2 regions of the Oceanobacillus sp. CAU 1775 genome follow, and region 2 is predicted to be linked to the other one. Evidence: a T-box and tRNA genes for the amino acid it is inferred to sense, from the RefSeq annotation. Region 2 holds a T-box; the other holds one or more tRNA genes.
The links. A T-box is a leader RNA that pairs with one kind of tRNA and senses whether it is charged. The one in region 2 lies ahead of glyQ (glycine--tRNA ligase subunit alpha), so its partner is inferred to be a tRNA-Gly.

Region 1 (8,584 bases), on a different contig from region 2:
GTTGGAATAATATAAACATTAACGACACATCACGTTGGAGTAACCAAGGGGTTATGTTTACACGTCAGTTGAAAAATATGTTACATCTGGCACGCGTAATCACAATTGGTGCTTACAATCGAAACGAGAGTCGTGGTGCTCATTATAAACCTGAGTTCCCAGAGCGTAATGATGAAGAGTTTATGAAAACAACTATCGCTGAGTTCGATCAAGAGACACAATCACCAGTATTTAGCTATGAAGAGATTGATGTTTCATTGATCCCACCGCGTAAACGTGATTACACAACGGTATCATAATAAGGGGGAGAACAGTAAAAATGGCTGAACAAAGTACAGTTACATTTATTATAACTCGTCAGGACAGTCCCGAGTCTGAGCCCTATGACGAAACGTTTCATATACCTTATAGAAAGAATATGAACGTTATATCTGGTTTAATGGAGATTCAAAGAAATCCAGTAAACGCAGAGGGGAAAGAAACAGCACCAGTAATGTGGGAAATGAGTTGTTTGGAAGAGGTTTGTGGAGCATGTTCTATGGTAATTAATGGAACAGCAAGACAATCATGTGCGGCATTGGTTGATCAATTAGAGCAGCCAATTCGTTTAGCACCAATGACTACATTCCCAGTTGTTCGTGACTTAATTGTAGACCGTGAGCGTATGTTTGATGCATTGAAACAAGTAAGAGCTTGGATTCCAATCGATGGTACACATGATCTTGGACCAGGACCGAGAATGCCAGAAAACAAACGTCAGTGGGCTTATGAATTATCTAAATGTATGACTTGTGGTGTATGTTTAGAAGCTTGTCCGAACGTTAATGATAAATCAGATTTCATTGGTCCAGCAGCACTTTCACAAGCACGTTTATTTAATGCACATCCAACAGGTGCAATGAATGCAAGTGAACGCTTAGAAGGATTAATGGATGACGGTGGAATTAGTGGCTGTGGTAACTCACAGAACTGTGTGCAAGTTTGTCCGAAGGGAATACCTTTAACAACTTCGATCGCAGCAATGAACAGAGCTACTAACATCCATGCATTCAAGAGCTTCTTTGGTGCAGATTCGTCACTATAATATATAAAATTAAATGGTCCTTCCATCTTGTGGAAAGGGCCATTTTTTGCTAAGGAGATATTGACATGAGTTCTATCAATTATATAGATAATTTTGATACATGGCGTTCTGAATTTGAATTCTCAACATCTATCAAAGTTCGTTTTTCAGAAACAGATTTATACGGGCACGTTAATAACACATCTGTCTTTGTATATTTTGAAGAAGCTCGTATTGAGTATTTACAAGCAATCGGCCTCTATGATGATATTGATGTAAAAAAACATGGAATGGTAGTTGCTGACCTGCAATGTAATTATTTAAAGCAAATGTTTTTTAATGAAACAATTGATTTCTATGTAAAAGTAAATGAAATCGGCAATAGTTCTGCTGACATTCATTATATGGCTGTCAATGAAGCAGGAGAAGTTACACTAACTGGGCGCGGCCGAGTTGTATTTATTGACTTAGAAAAAGGAAAACCTGAAAGAATTCCAGAGTCTATTAAAGAAAAAATGATTGGAAAAGTTGAATCTGGAAAATAAATAAACTAAAATAAACCGACTCTCATCAAGGAAAGTCGGTTTATTTTTAAAGCTTCAGTTCTCCCATTCTGAGAAGCTCAACCACAGCTTGCGAGCGCCCCTTTACACCCAATTTTTGCATCGCGTTCGAAATATGATTTCTCACGGTTTTTTCCGATATGAATAATTTTTGGGCGATTTCTTTCGTTGTCATATCCTGTACTAGCAGCTCAAATACCTCTTTTTCGCGCTTCGTTAGTAGTTGCTTTGGTTGATAGTCATTATCCTTCAAATGATAACCCCTCCTTGCTCTGTAGAGCTGCTTTTTGAAGGGAATTATTTAGTCATTATAGCTTATGAAGATAAATGAAATAAGTGCTGGAAAAGTAGCCTATCCTCTAAAAAATAAATAGCTCATATTGGTTCCTTACAAACGAACACTATATTAATATAAACAGATTTTTCTACATTTCCCTGCAAATTATGAGGATAAGTGTATTTTATTACTATCTATATCTAAATAATTTGTTATACTTATCACAAGATGACCTTAGTTTAGATTGTATTCGTGAAATTGCAGGGGGTTCAAGAATGGAAAATAAAGTTACGACAGATACAATTAAAAAAATCGAAAAAAAGATTCGCTATGTATCAGGAATGATAAAACAAAATGGAAGAAAAATTTTAAATAACTATCCTATAACTTCTCCACAGTTTGTTGCTTTGCAATGGCTATTAGAAGAAGGGGATTTAACAATTGGAGAACTCTCCAATAAAATTAGCTTGGCGTTTAGTACCACAACCGACCTTGTCGATCGAATGGAAAAAAATGACCTCGTTCAGCGAGTAAGAGATCAGAAAGACAGAAGGGTCGTTCGTATTCATTTGTTGGAAAAAGGCAAGGTAATTATCCATGAAGTAATTGAAGAAAGACAAAATTACTTAGATGAAGTTTTATCCAGTTTTAGTGAGGAAGAAAAAGTCGCATTACATGATATTCTTGAACTTTTATATGATCAAATGAAACATGTAAATGAAAAATAATTAGAAGGCGGAACAGATTTGGACAGACCTATAGGAGTAATAGATTCTGGTGTTGGAGGCCTAACAGTGGCTTATGAGCTCATGCGCCAATTACCAAAGGAAGAATTAATTTATCTCGGGGATACAAAACGTTGTCCCTATGGACCGCGGACGGAAGAAGAAGTTAGAACATTTACCTGGGAAATGGTGAACTTTCTTCTTGAAAAAAATATTAAATTATTAGTAATTGCTTGTAATACAGCGACAGCTTTTACCATAGACGAATTAAAAGAAAACTTAAACATTCCGGTTATTGGTGTGATCAATCCTGGAAGTCGTGCAGCTATCAAAGTGACAAGTAATGAACATATAGGTGTTATTGGTACAGAAGGAACGATTAAGAGTGGAGCATATCCAGAGGCTCTTAAAAATATAAATTCTAGATTACATGTTGAACTTTTAGCTTGCCCTTTATTCGTTCCGCTTGTGGAGCAAGGTAACTTCTCTAGTGAACAAACTAGACAGATTGTTGAGGAAACACTGAAGCCTTTAAAAAGAACGAATATAGACACTTTAATTCTTGGATGTACCCATTATCCTTTATTAAAGGAAGTCATTCAAGAAGTGGTTGGAGACGAGGTGAATGTAATTTCTTCAAGTGAAGAAACCGCTAGAGAAACGAGTACGGTACTAGAAATTAAAAAATTATTAAATACAAAAGAACTTCCTTTACACCATACATTTTATACAACTGGAGGAGTAGATGTATTTAAACAAATAGCCGAAAAGATATTTAAATTTGGTATGCTTGATAACGTTTCTATTGCTACAGCAAATATTGAAAAAGATTAATTATTTCTTCTAAGACGAGGAAGTGATTAATCTTTTTCTTTTGTGCTGTTCTTTTTTAGAAAAGAGCTCGTATATATAGTAGTACATACCATCGTAGGAGGTTATAGCATGAAAGTAAAAAAGGTAGTTTTAGCTGGTACATGTTGTTCTCTGTTATTTTTAGCAGCGTGTTTCCAAGGAGAGCAATCCTCATTAGAAATCGACCCACCTGAGAATGCAGAAGCTGTAAACGAGGACAAAGAAACTGGACATGAAGTTACTCAGGAGGATAGTGGTTCAATTGAAGGGTTAGAAACCGTTGCAAGACAATTATATCTAATTGACGCAAATGGTATGGTAGCCTCTCAAACTTTGGATCTTCCGTTGTTAGAGTCACAAGAGGTAGCTACGCAAGTATTGGAGTATTTAATAGTTGATGGACCGATTACGGAGGTATTACCAAACGGATTCCGTGCTGTACTTCCTGCTGGAACAGAAATCTTAGGATTAAATCTCCAAGAGGATGGCACGATGATCGTTGATTTTTCGGAAGAGTTTAAAGAATATCAAGCAGCAGATGAAGTGAAAATTGTTGAAGCAATTACGCACACATTAACGCAATTTGACAGTGTTGAACAAGTTCAATTATGGATTAATGGGCACCCATTACATGAGATGCCAGTCAATGGTACAGCTATAGGAAAAAGCTATTCCAGAGCAAATGGAATCAACATTGTAAATCCAGATGGGACAGATATGATGCATAGTGAGGCTGTCACAATGTATTATCCTGCAGCATACGAAGGAAATCGTTATTATATTCCAGTCACACAATATGTAGAGACGAAGGATAATAATCGCTACCAATCTATTATATCGTCTTTAATCAATGGTCCAGGCTATGACTCGAATGTCGTCCATGTGTTTAATAGTGGGACTTCGTTGATGAACGAACCAGTACTAAGGGATGGAGTCCTCGAATTAATTTTCAATGATGCGATTTTAACTGACAATGAAAATGCAGTTATAGCTGATGAAGTGGTTGAGACAATTGTTCGAACACTTAGCATGCATGATCAGATTGAAGCTGTTGATATTAAAGTAGATAATAAAGAACAACTGAAAAATGAAAATGGCGAAGCATATAGCCAACCAGTTAGTACAGAAATATTTGATCGCTCAGAAGCTTTATGATTTTATTATTTAATGCGTTCCTCCCATTACCAGCAGGATAAATATCTGCTGGTTTTGTTTTTGGATTTTTTATTTATGAAGAAATATGATAAGCTAAAATGCGAACTGAAGGAGGATATATCATGAGAAGTAATAATCGTACGGTAAATGAATTGCGACCAATTAAAATAACAAAAGATTATATCAGCCACCCTGAAGGGTCTGTACTTATTGAAGTAGGAAATACAAAAGTAATTTGTAACGCGAGTGTCGAAGATAGAGTCCCACCATTTATGCGTGGACAAGGAAAAGGCTGGATTACCGCTGAATATTCTATGTTGCCACGTGCAACTGCACAGCGAACTATTCGTGAGTCATCTAAAGGGAAAGTCACAGGAAGAACAATGGAAATTCAACGCCTAATCGGTAGAGCTTTACGTTCTGTAGTAGATCTAGAAAAGATTGGTGAAAGAACAATCTGGATTGATTGTGATGTCATTCAAGCAGATGGTGGAACAAGAACCGCTTCAATTACAGGAGCATTTGTAGCGATGGCGTTAGCAATAGGAACATTAGTTGAGAAAAAAGTAATTGAAGAAATGCCGGTAAAATCTTACTTAGCTGCAACTTCAGTAGGAGTCTTGCCTAGTGGGGTAGAAATTCTTGATTTAGATTATGAGGAAGACCATCAAGCACATGTGGATATGAACATTGTTATGACTGGAACTGGTGAATTTGTCGAAATTCAGGGTACAGGTGAAGAAGCTACTTTTTCAAATAAACAATTGATGATGATGCTTTCTTTAGCTGAAAAAGGAGTAAAAGAAATCTTTGAAATCCAGAAGGAAGCTCTAGGCAACATAGCAGAACTTATCCATTTTGATAGTGAAGATGAGGTGTCAAAAGATGAGACAAATCGTAATAGCAACGAAGAATAAAGGGAAAATTAAAGAATTTGAAGATTTCTTTAAAAAATATGGAATAGAAGTACTTTCCTTATATGATTTAGAAAATAATATTCCTGATATTGAAGAAACAGGCTCTACCTTTGAAGAAAATGCGGCTTTAAAAGCTGAACAAATTGCTCATATCTTAAATAAAGCAGTTCTAGCAGATGACTCTGGTTTAATGGTAGATGCGCTAAATGGTGAACCTGGAATTTATTCCGCACGATATGCAGGAGCAGATAAAAGTGATAGTGAAAATAATAATAAACTTCTAAAAAACTTAGAAAACGTTCCTGAAGAAAAACGTACTGCAAAATTTGTTTGTACCCTAGCAATTGCGAGACCAGGGGAAGAAACAATTTTCAAAACGGGTTATTGTCATGGGCAAATAGGATATTCTCCAAAGGGCGAGCATGGTTTTGGCTATGATCCATTATTTATTCCAAACGGGTATAACAAAACTATGGCAGAATTATCTCCAGAAGAAAAAAATAAAATCAGTCACCGTAGTGAAGCAATCAAGCAATTAGACGACTGGCTGAAAGTATTATTTTAAAAGTTTTTGAATAAAAATTATAGGCATTAAAAATAAATGTTGACAAAAAAATTATTAATGCCTATAATAAATCTTGTCGACTTTAATTGATAGTCAATTTTCACCAATTTATTTAATTACTTTAATAGAGTAATATTAAATAAGTAAAAAATATGCGGGTGTAGTTTAGTGGTAAAACCTCAGCCTTCCAAGCTGATGATGAGGGTTCGATTCCCTTCACCCGCTCCATGGCCCGGTAGCTCAGCTGGATAGAGCAACAGACTTCTAATCTGTAGGTCGCAGGTTCGAATCCTGCTCGGGTCGTTAAAGAAAAGAGAAACCTAATTAGGTTTCTCTTTTCTTTTATGTTTAAATTGTCTATATTGAGGGTAATGGCTTTGAATAGTATATATAAATTTAATATAGGATGTGAGGTGAATCTGATAAATGGAAACAAAGAATATTATTCTTTTTCCAAAGTGGCAAAAAACTTTAGAAGTAGAAAGTGTTCGAGCGATTAAAGATAGAAGTTTTGAAGAAGGATTAGCTAAGCTAAACATGCTGCTTGATCATCAAGTAGAAAACCATGATATTTACACAGGGAAGCTAATCTGCTTAATGGAATTGGAACGCTATGAAGAGGCACAAGATTTATGCGAAACATTAATTAGTGTGAAAGATGTCCATTATGATGAATACATACATATTTATTTAACGATTTTATTTCAAACAAACCAATACGGCATGCTGATGGATATAGTAGAAAGCGAATTAGAAAATGGTAATATTCGTGATAACTTAGTCGCCCAGTTTAGACAACTCTATGAGATGAGCGAGAAGATGCGTTTAGATGTTGAAACAGATCGCTCAAATATCTATTTAGATGCACTATACGATGCTGTAAATCAAGAGAATCATATAGAACAATGGCGGTTAATTAATAAAATTAGTAAATTAAAATTGCCACCGAGTGAAAAAGTTGTCTCCCTGCTTTCCAATGAGTATGTGCATCCATTAAACAAATCGGCAATATTTCTTTGGCTCAAAGAAAAGGGAGTTACGAAACCCGTAGATATACATAAATTTGGTGTTCATATTAAAATGATCCCAAAACAGACTCCGGATATAAAAGATAATCTATTTGCTAACGCTGTCTATCAAACAATAGAACAGTTAGAACATAAAAATCCGACTCTATATAAGTTAGTTGAAAAGTTATTTGAGAAGTATCTTTATGTCCTTTATCCAATTTCACCACCCATAGAAGATGCAGAATTAGTTGCCGAGTCACTAATAATTATTGGGGAAGAATACTTAAATTTAAAAGAGATAGAGAGTGCAAACGAAAACGACGAATATGCCCACTATATCCAAGAGATTAAAACGAGTGAAATACTTTATACGACTATTATTAACGAATAAATAGAAATGCTTGAAAGGCATATGATTTGTGATATAATGAGATGGTTGTAAAATTGAAATCGTCATTTAAAAATAAAAGGTTGTTAGTTAAACAATAGATTTTGGAGGGAATTATTTATGACAGTAAATTGGGAAAAACAAGAAGGTAACAAAGGAATTTTAACTTTTGAAGTATCAGCAGAAGAATTTGACACAGCGTTGGATCAAGCGTTTAAAAAGGTTTCAAAAGAAGTACAGATCCCTGGATTCCGTAAAGGGAAAATTCCTCGTGGATTATTCGAGCAACGTTTCGGAGTAGAATCACTTTATCAAGATGCAGTTGACATCGTTTTACCAAATGCATATACAAATGCTATTGATGAAGCTGGAATTTTTCCAATTGATCAACCTGAAGTTGATATCGAACAAATTGAAAAAGGTAAAGCCTTAGTATTTACTGCTGAAGTAGAAGTGAAACCAGAAGTTACACTAGGCGAATACAAAGGTTTAGAAGTAGAAGAAGAATCAGTTGAAGTAACTGACGAAGATGTGGATCATGAATTAACTCACCTACAAGAAAATCACGCAGAGCTTGTTGTTAAAGAAGAAGGCGAAGTAGAAGAAGGAGATACAGTTGTTATCGACTTTGAAGGATTTACTGATGGTGAAGCTTTCGATGGTGGTAAAGGTGAAAATCATAGTTTAGAAATTGGTTCAGGACAATTCATTCCTGGATTCGAAGAAAAACTAGTAGGTAAAAAATCAGGAGAAGAAACTGAAGTTGAACTTACTTTCCCTGAAGACTACCATGCAGAAGAACTTGCAGGTAAAGATGCTATGTTCAAAGTTACAATTCATGAAATTAAAACAAAAGAACTTCCTGAACTAGATGATGAATTCGCTAAAGATGTAGACGATGAAGTTGAAACTTTAGAAGAATTAAAAGCGAAGAAAAAAGAAGAACTTTTAAGCCAAAGAAAACAGGCTGCAGATACAGCTAAACGTGAAGCTTTAATCAATAAAGCAACAGAAACTGTTGAAGTAGAAATTCCTGAAGTAATGGTTGAGAATGAACTAGATCAAATGT
Region 2 (8,584 bases):
TATTGCTCTCTAATGGCAGTAGAAACCTCATCGTTCTCTTCATAATTCTTGGCATAAATTTCACCAATTACACCTTGTAATTCAGGAAACTCATCAACCATGTTTGTCATTAAATCAAATTTACTAATGACAGCAGCTCTACTAATTAGTTGGCCTGTTTCATCACCTAATGTAAGTTTTTCTGATATTTGGCCTCCAATTAATCGTACTCTTTCCACTTTTTCAGCTAATGTTCCTAATTTTTCTTGGAATACCACCCGATTAAGTTTTGCTAAGTGATTCTCTAGAGGTTGTTTTTGATCTTCTTCAAAGAAAAATTCTGCATCCGCAAGACGTGCTCTTAAAACTTTTTCATTACCCCTTACAACATTATCAAGTGCGTGTGAATCTCCATTACGTACGCCGATGAAGTGTGGAAGTAATTTATTGTCTTTAGATCTTACAGGGAAATATCGTTGATGTTCCTTCATAGAAATAATTAAGACTTCAGATGGTAATTGTAAGAAATGGTCTTCAAAAGATCCCATGAAAACAGTTGGGTATTCCACAAGATTTCTTACTTCGTCTAATAGATCTTGTTCAACGATAATTTGTAAATCATGTTCTTCTTCTAAGTTTCGAATTCCACTTAGGATTAAAGCTTCACGTTCTTTCGCATTAGCGATTACAAAATTATCTTTTAATAGAGTTTCGTACTCTGTTGCTTTATTAATCTTCATTTCACTTCCAAGATAACGGTGTCCATAAGATATATTGCTTGTTTTCACATTAGCTATTTCAAATGGGATTATTTCTTCTCCATAAATTGCAGTTAACCATCTAATCGGCCTAGCATAACGAAATGCTTCTTCGCCCCAACGCATGCTGCTGGCAAAAGGAATCGACTCAATAATGTCTTTGAAATGTGGTAGCAATTCTTTTGTTGCTTGGCCTTCAATCGTTTTATTGACAAATACATATGTTTTTCCATTTACTTCTTTTTCCAGTAAATCTTCGACTGTTTTCCCTTGTCCCTTAGCAAAGCCAATCGCTGCTTTTGACCAGTTTCCATTTTCATCTTTAGCAATTGAAAGTGCAGGCCCTCTTACTTCCTCTTCAAGTGTTGCTTGCATCTCCGCAAGGTCGGAAATAACAATTGCTAATCGTCGCGGTGTCGAGAACGACTCAATACTTTCAAAAGTTATTCGCGATTCATTCAGCCAATCCATTGTTTTCTCTTTTAAGCTTTGTTCTGCTTGGTCGATAAATCGTGCTGGTAATTCTTCAAGACCAACTTCGATTAAAACATTCTTAGCCATTGTTAGCCTCCTTCTTTAACATCGGAAAGCCTAAACGTTCTCTTTCTTCGATGTATGCCTTTGCAATATTTCTAGCTAAATTTCTCACTCTTGTAATATAGCCTGTCCGTTCCGTAACTGAGATTACTCCTCTTGCATCAAGAAGGTTAAATGTATGTGAACATTTCAATACATAATCATAGGACGGAAAAATTAGTTTAGCTTCCATTGCTCGCTTTGCTTCGTTTTCATACATTGAAAATAACTGGAATAGCATATCTGTATCAGACTTTTCGAAAGTGTATTTCGAGTGTTCATATTCCGGCTGGAAGAAGATATCACCTACAGTAACTCCATTTGTCCATTCAAGATCAAATACATTTTCTTTATCTTGAATATACGAGGCCAATCTCTCTACTCCATAAGTTAACTCAACAGAAACAGGGTTTGCTTCCAAACCACCAATCTGCTGAAAATATGTAAATTGGGTTACTTCCATTCCGTCTAGCCAAACTTCCCAACCTAATCCGGCTGCACCAAGTGTTGGGTTTTCCCAATTATCTTCGACAAAACGTATATCATGTTCTAATGGATTAATTCCTATTTTCTCTAAAGACTGCAAATAAAGTTCCTGAATGTTATCAGGACTAGGCTTCATCACTACTTGGAATTGATGGTGCTGATACAATCGATTTGGGTTATTACCATATCTACCATCAGCTGGTCTTCTAGAAGGCTCTACATACGCCACATTCCACGGCTCTGGACCAAGACTACGTAAGAGAGTCATCGGTGACATTGTCCCTGCACCCTTTTCAGTGTCATAAGCTTGAACTAAGATACAATTCTGCTCTGACCAATGCTTTTGCAAGGTTAAAATCATTTCTTGGATATTCATTATTTTACCTCCACTTTATATTTACATAGAAACAAAAAAACCATCTCTATGCTTGAGATTACCCAAACATAGGGACGGTTAATAATCCGCGGTTCCACCCTACTTACTCTTATATAAGAGTCACTTTAGTGAAAATTGCTCCAGAATGCCTTTCCTTATTTAATCGTTATTCAGCTCCCACCATACTGAATTCTCTTTAAACGAAATTTAAATAAGTACTCTTTTCCTTCTACGCAACTATATATTCATCTTTAAAAATCATACTTCAGAACTTTTATTATGTCAAATAAAAGCCTAATCACCAGTAAGCTTATCAAGTTGTTTGAGAAATCTACGGGATTTTAAATAAAAACCGCCAAAACGCTCATAATAAGCATCAATTAATGTTCGTAGGAATTGTTTATTTTCTTCCTTCACAGATATGTTTCCAACTTGATCAAGACCAACGTTTTGAAACATTTGTAATAACCTCACTTGAGTAGCCGTTAAGAGAATTGCATCAGGATCAATATGTTTACACCTTGAGCAAAGCATACCACCTTCACCAAATGAAAAGTTAAGCAGTTCTGTATGATCTCCACAATTTGAACACTGATGAAGAATCGGAGCAAACCCGCCCTTTGTAAATAACTTCAGCTCGTACATCATTATTGGTATTTCGCTTTCTGTATTTTCATCGATCCATTTTAATGTTAAGTAATATTGTTCATATAACTCTAAATCTGGTGTCTTTTCTTCAATCAATTTTTCTGTAAGCTCTGTTATATAAGCAGTGTATGCTGTTTTTACAATATCTTCTCGAATATTACGAAAAGAATCAATGATCTCACCTTGTTGTAAAGTACCCATGCCTCTATTCATATAGACAAAAAACTCACCTAATATAAATGGTTGAGCAACAGATGCCATTCTGCTTCGAGGTTTTTTTGCCCCTCTAGCCATCGCTGTGAATTTACCAAAACGCTTACTAAAAATAGTAACAATCTTGTTTGTTTCCCCATAGTCAATTGTTTTAATGATGATACCTTCTACTTTCTCCAGCAATTGCTTCAGCCCTTTTTCACTTTTGAAAAACTTCTTCTATATTGTAATGTATATTTGATTCTGTTTTTGAAGTATCTAAATCTGAAGTCTGCCTTACATTTTCCATTTCCTTTAGCAATAAATAGGTTTCAATGTTTCCTGTTTGAGTAAACACTTTCCAAGTAGTATCTAACACAAGAAACCCCGCCTTTCTATTTTTTATTTGAAAATGTAACTATTACTTAGCGTGACCAAAAATAGAATGATTAATAAGTATTAAAATTTACCAGAGTTAATATTCATCTTTTCTAAATCCTAATTCATATAACTGATTTTGTTTGTTTCTCCAATCCTTTTTTACCTTAACCCATAGCTCCAGATACACTTTTGAACCTAATAATGTTTCAATATCTTTCCTAGCTTCTACTCCAATGTTTTTCAACATTTTACCTTGCTTTCCAATAACAATTCCTTTTTGCGAGTCTCTTTCCGTAATAATTGTTGCTTGAATAAGTATCGTTCCATCTTTTCTCTTTTCCATATTTTCCATCATTACGGCAATAGAGTGTGGTACTTCTTCTCTTGTCATATGCAATGCTTTTTCTCGAATGAGCTCTGTAATAATAAATCTTTCCGGATGATCTGTCACTTGGTCAGCAGGATAATATTGAGGACCTATAGGTAAATGACTTTCTAATACCTCAAGTAAATGATTTACATTATTCCCTCCTAGAGCTGAAATGGGAACAATTTCTTCAAACTCACCTTTGTCTTTGTATTCTGCAATCGTTTCTAATAGCTTTTCTGGACTGATAAGGTCTATTTTATTAATAATTAGAAATACAGGACTCTTCACTTTCTTTAATCGTTCAATGATATACTCATCGCCTCGACCAAAACCTTCATCGGCATTTATCATAAATAACACAACATCTACTTCATTCAATGTGTTTTCTGCTACATTCATCATAAAGTCACCAAGTTTGTGCTTTGGCTTATGAATACCAGGAGTGTCAATGAAGACCATTTGATAATTATCCTTCGTAAGAACTCCCTGTATTTTATTTCTTGTCGTTTGAGCTTTATCACTCATAATTGATATTTTTTGACCGATAACATGGTTTAAAAATGTTGATTTCCCTACGTTAGGTCTTCCAATAATTGAAATAAATCCTGACTTAAACTCTGCTTCCATAATTCATCCTCCAAGATGTGTTTCTTAAATCATATCATACTACAAACTTTAGACAGATTCATACATTCGACAAAAGTTATAATAACCTTATATTAATTTACATATTTCCTCATAGGATGCGAAAATAAACATTTTTTGTATTTCAGTTGATTTTGAAAAAAATTAACCTGTTCTATTTCAATATAAAAGGCCTTGTTAAAGCTTATTTTTGATTCTTAATCGATTAAGAAATAGAATTACTATATGAGCTTCGGAAATATACGGAGACTCCTGCGGGAAAAAAGGCATAGGTGAGATCCCGCAGTACGCGAAGCGTGCGAGGAAGCTCACCAGCCGCCCGCGGAAAGCGGAGTATATTTCCGAAGCGGGTTTATTCTCCTAACAATTGGGAAGTTTAACAAAGCAATTAAAAAAGACAGCAACAAAAGTTTAAATAGTAATTTAAATACGAACAATCCCGGACATGAAAGTTCCGATTAATATACATTGTTCAACATTTAGCCTACTAAAAGATCTTTTGTTTCTGTCTCTTAATTATTCTAGAAATTAGCTTTTAAAATATTTTCGGTAAAAAAATGAGCATACCGACAATAACAGATACAATCGCACTGATAAGTACCGCTCCTGCTGCTGCATCTTTAATAAATCCAGCGATTGGATGAAATTCTGGTTTCACATAATCAATAATTTTCTCTATTGCTGTATTAATTATTTCGGTAATGAGTACCAAACCTATCACAATGATGATAGCCACCCACTCAAACGGGGATAATCGGAAAAGAAATCCAAAAACGATTACAGTTAGCATGGCAATTAAATGAAAACGAAAATTCCATTCCGATTTAGCTACAGCTATGATTCCTCTGCTTGCATTTGGCAAACCAATCCATTTCTTCTTATCTTTCAATGCCAAACTCATTTAATATTTCATTTTGTTTAGAAAACATCTCTTTTTCTTCTTCTTCATTCAAATGATTGTAACCAAGCAAATGGAGGAATCCATGAATAGCTAAAAACGCAAACTCTCTCTCAATAGAGTGCCCATATTCTTCTGCCTGCTCTTTTGTTTTATCTACTGAAATAACGATATCTCCTAGCAGAATTGGCATGTCTGGCTCATCAAAATTCACTTCGCCATCCATCGACTCTTGCATTGCAAATGATATGACATCAGTAGGTTCGTTTTTTTGGCGATAATTACGATTTAGTTCTTGAATTTCACGATTATTAACAAAGTTAACAGACATTTCAGCTTCATCTGAAACGCCTTCTTTCTTTCCTGCAAAAACCAATAATCGTTGTAATACATCAATAAAATCTGTAGGGACTGAGTTTGTTTTATCATGAAAATCGATATGCATTTAATTTTCCTCCTTTAGCGGATATTGAATTCTTGAATGAAAAATACCTTTTAGTGTTTCACAGATTGTTCGTTGGATAACCTTTAATTCGATTAAGGTAAGAGGACTTTCATCCAATTGACCATCTGCTACACGATCATTCATAATAGATGCAACTATTTCTTCAATCTTTTCTTCTGTAGGCTCATTCATAGAGCGTACCGCAGCCTCAACTGAATCACAAATACTTATTACAGCTGCTTCTTTCGTTTGTGGTTTAGGACCTGGATAACGGAATTCACTTTCCTTAACCTCAGGATCAACCTTCTTCTCTTTAAAATAGAAAAACTTTAGTAAGGATGTTCCGTGATGAGTTTTGGCAATATCTATAATTTCCTCAGGTAAATTAGATTTCTTAAGCATTTCTACTCCATCATATGGATGGCTAATAATTATTTTAGCACTCTCTTTTGGATCTATATAATCGTGGGGGTTCTTGCTTCCCATTTGATTTTCAATAAAGAAATGTGGTCGCACTGTTTTTCCTATGTCATGATAGTATGCACCCACTCTAGCTAGGAGTCCATTTGCACCAATCGCTTCACATGCCGTCTCACTAATATTAGCAACCATAACAGAATGGTGGTAGGTGCCTGGAGCTTCCACAAGTAACTTTTTCAATAATGGATGATTAGGACTGGAAAGTTGTAATAATTTTATGTCGGAAAGAATTCCTAACCCTGTCTCAAAAAATGGCAACAAACCAATTGTTAAGACAACTGCTATGAAAGCTGATGCAAAAGCAAAAACAGATTGGGTTAACATATCTGTAAAGGTATATTTTTCAAAAGACAAGAATAAAAATAATAATACAACACAAATGTTTACTACCGTTATTCCCATTCCTGCTCTTAATATTCCTAGACGATCCTTCACATGCACCAAGAAAATAATCGCTGCATATTGCGACAGGAAGAAATAGATAGCTGCTTCGATATTTAGAGCTCCTGGAATCAATCCATTAAAGATAACACTACCTAATATGGCATAAATAACCGCCATTACAATGGCAATCCGTTCATTTATTAAGATTTTTAATAGAAGTGATGCCATTGCTATAGGCATGATAATAAACAGTTGATTACTATCTGTTGTATATAAACTAACTACTTTCATTAATCCACCTGCAATTAAACTAATGAGCAAAATAGCTAGTAAAATACGTTTATTTAATTTATGCTTCCTACTATAGTTTTTTATTTCATAAGCAATCATCCCGCTTAATAAAAGTACCATTATAATTAATCCGAAAAGAGGAAACACATTTCTTTGTCCATCGAGTAAACCAACAAGATTCAATTGTTCATAGATTTCGTTTGTGATAATTTGTCCTTCACTAACAATGATTTCTCCTGCTTTAATCATTTCAGGATCTACATTACTCGATGCTTGTTTTCTAGCTTCATTCGTCGCATCAAGATCAAAAAATGAATTCTCAGTTACTATGAAATCTGTAAAATTAGAAAGAACATCTTTAATTTCAGAATTGATGGAAGCATACCTAATCTCTTCTAATACTAATGATCTTGCTGTCTGGACATTTTCAGTGCGAACTCCAGCTTCCATTACTTCCTGTACCGCATTCATAAAAAGGCGCTTTGCTCTTTCTATTTCATCTTTTGACGCATTTAGAAGTACAGCGACATCTTCCACATTCGCCTCTTGAACAATTTCTTCAGAGAGAATCTGCCTTAATCTATCAATTTTTTCTTCATTAGTTAGGATTGGAACTTCCTCGGCATCTTCAGACTCTTCTTCCTCATCCGTCTGCTCCGTATTTACTTCTTCATTTAGTATTAAAATAGCATCAAAAATTTCTTCTGCCTGGCTCAAACTCTCATTATTAACTTGCTCTGAAATTAAATAACGATCTTCAACTTGTTGAACTGCTTCTCTAATTTTCCGTTCTGTCTCTACTTCATTTTCAATTGTGATGGGAGACCTAATCGTTGTGTTCGCATTTGTGAATCTTTCTAAATCATAGGTTTCCGTATAAACGTTGTTCACTGTGATGAAAAAGAAGAAAATAGCTTGTATTAAAATAGTTAATATAATTAAAAATCTAGTCGCTCGACTTTTTATAAAAGATTCTATATTGAAGCTAAATCTCTTTTTCACTTAGAACTTCCCCCTTTTTCGAATATAACAACGAATAAGACCTAATTCTAGGCCTTATTCTGAAGTGTTTTCATTATCATAAGCTTGAATAATACGTTGTACCAGTGGGTGACGAACGACATCCGAACCTTCTAAATATGTAAATGAAAGACCTTCGACATTACGTAAGAGTTGTTCAACGATTCTTAAGCCAGATTTGACGCCTTTTGGTAAATCAATTTGCGTAATATCCCCTGTAATTACCATCTTGCTTCCAAACCCTAATCTTGTTAAGAACATTTTCATCTGCGCTGGTGTTGTGTTTTGGGCTTCATCAAGAATTACAAATGCATTATCTAGTGTTCTCCCTCGCATATATGCTAATGGCGCTATTTCGATTGTTTCTCGCTCAATTAAGCGTGCTGTATGTTCTACACCTAATACATCATGAAGTGCATCATAAAGTGGTCTTAAATATGGATCAACTTTTTCTTTTAGGTCTCCAGGTAAAAATCCAAGACTTTCTCCAGCTTCAACAGCAGGACGAGTTAGTATAATTTTTTTAATATGCCCTTTTTTTAATGCATCAACAGCCATAACTACAGCTAGATATGTTTTACCAGTACCAGCTGGCCCGATACCAAAGACCAAATCTTTTGCCCGAATGCTAGCTACATACTTTTTCTGGCCTAGC

Region 1: it encodes a tRNA-Gly, which carries the amino acid that the T-box ahead of glyQ (glycine--tRNA ligase subunit alpha) is inferred to sense. The anticodon was not compared.

Annotation. Positions count from the first base shown of each region.
Region 1 is NZ_JBTLRO010000004.1:234,754-243,337, forward strand. Features, by position in the region: gene sdhA (succinate dehydrogenase flavoprotein subunit) at 1-299, shown strand, start outside; gene sdhB (succinate dehydrogenase iron-sulfur subunit) at 320-1,084, shown strand; gene ACXYMZ_RS09090 (acyl-CoA thioesterase) at 1,150-1,608, shown strand; gene ACXYMZ_RS09095 (helix-turn-helix domain-containing protein) at 1,655-1,879, opposite strand; gene ACXYMZ_RS09100 (MarR family winged helix-turn-helix transcriptional regulator) at 2,179-2,631, shown strand; gene racE (glutamate racemase) at 2,650-3,462, shown strand; gene ACXYMZ_RS09110 (GerMN domain-containing protein) at 3,571-4,635, shown strand; gene rph (ribonuclease PH) at 4,758-5,552, shown strand; gene ACXYMZ_RS09120 (XTP/dITP diphosphatase) at 5,521-6,117, shown strand; tRNA gene ACXYMZ_RS09125 (tRNA-Gly) at 6,272-6,345, shown strand; tRNA gene ACXYMZ_RS09130 (tRNA-Arg) at 6,347-6,420, shown strand; gene ACXYMZ_RS09135 (tetratricopeptide repeat protein) at 6,544-7,518, shown strand; gene tig (trigger factor) at 7,636-8,584, shown strand, end outside.
Region 2 is NZ_JBTLRO010000002.1:20,005-28,588, reverse strand. Features, by position in the region: gene glyS (glycine--tRNA ligase subunit beta) at 1-1,298, opposite strand, end outside; gene glyQ (glycine--tRNA ligase subunit alpha) at 1,291-2,175, opposite strand; T-box leader at 2,243-2,416, opposite strand; gene recO (DNA repair protein RecO) at 2,470-3,219, opposite strand; gene ACXYMZ_RS03285 (YqzL family protein) at 3,236-3,394, opposite strand; gene era (GTPase Era) at 3,491-4,393, opposite strand; gene ACXYMZ_RS03275 (diacylglycerol kinase family protein) at 4,947-5,312, opposite strand; gene ybeY (rRNA maturation RNase YbeY) at 5,290-5,754, opposite strand; gene ACXYMZ_RS03265 (HD family phosphohydrolase) at 5,755-7,911, opposite strand; gene ACXYMZ_RS03260 (PhoH family protein) at 7,966-8,584, opposite strand, start outside.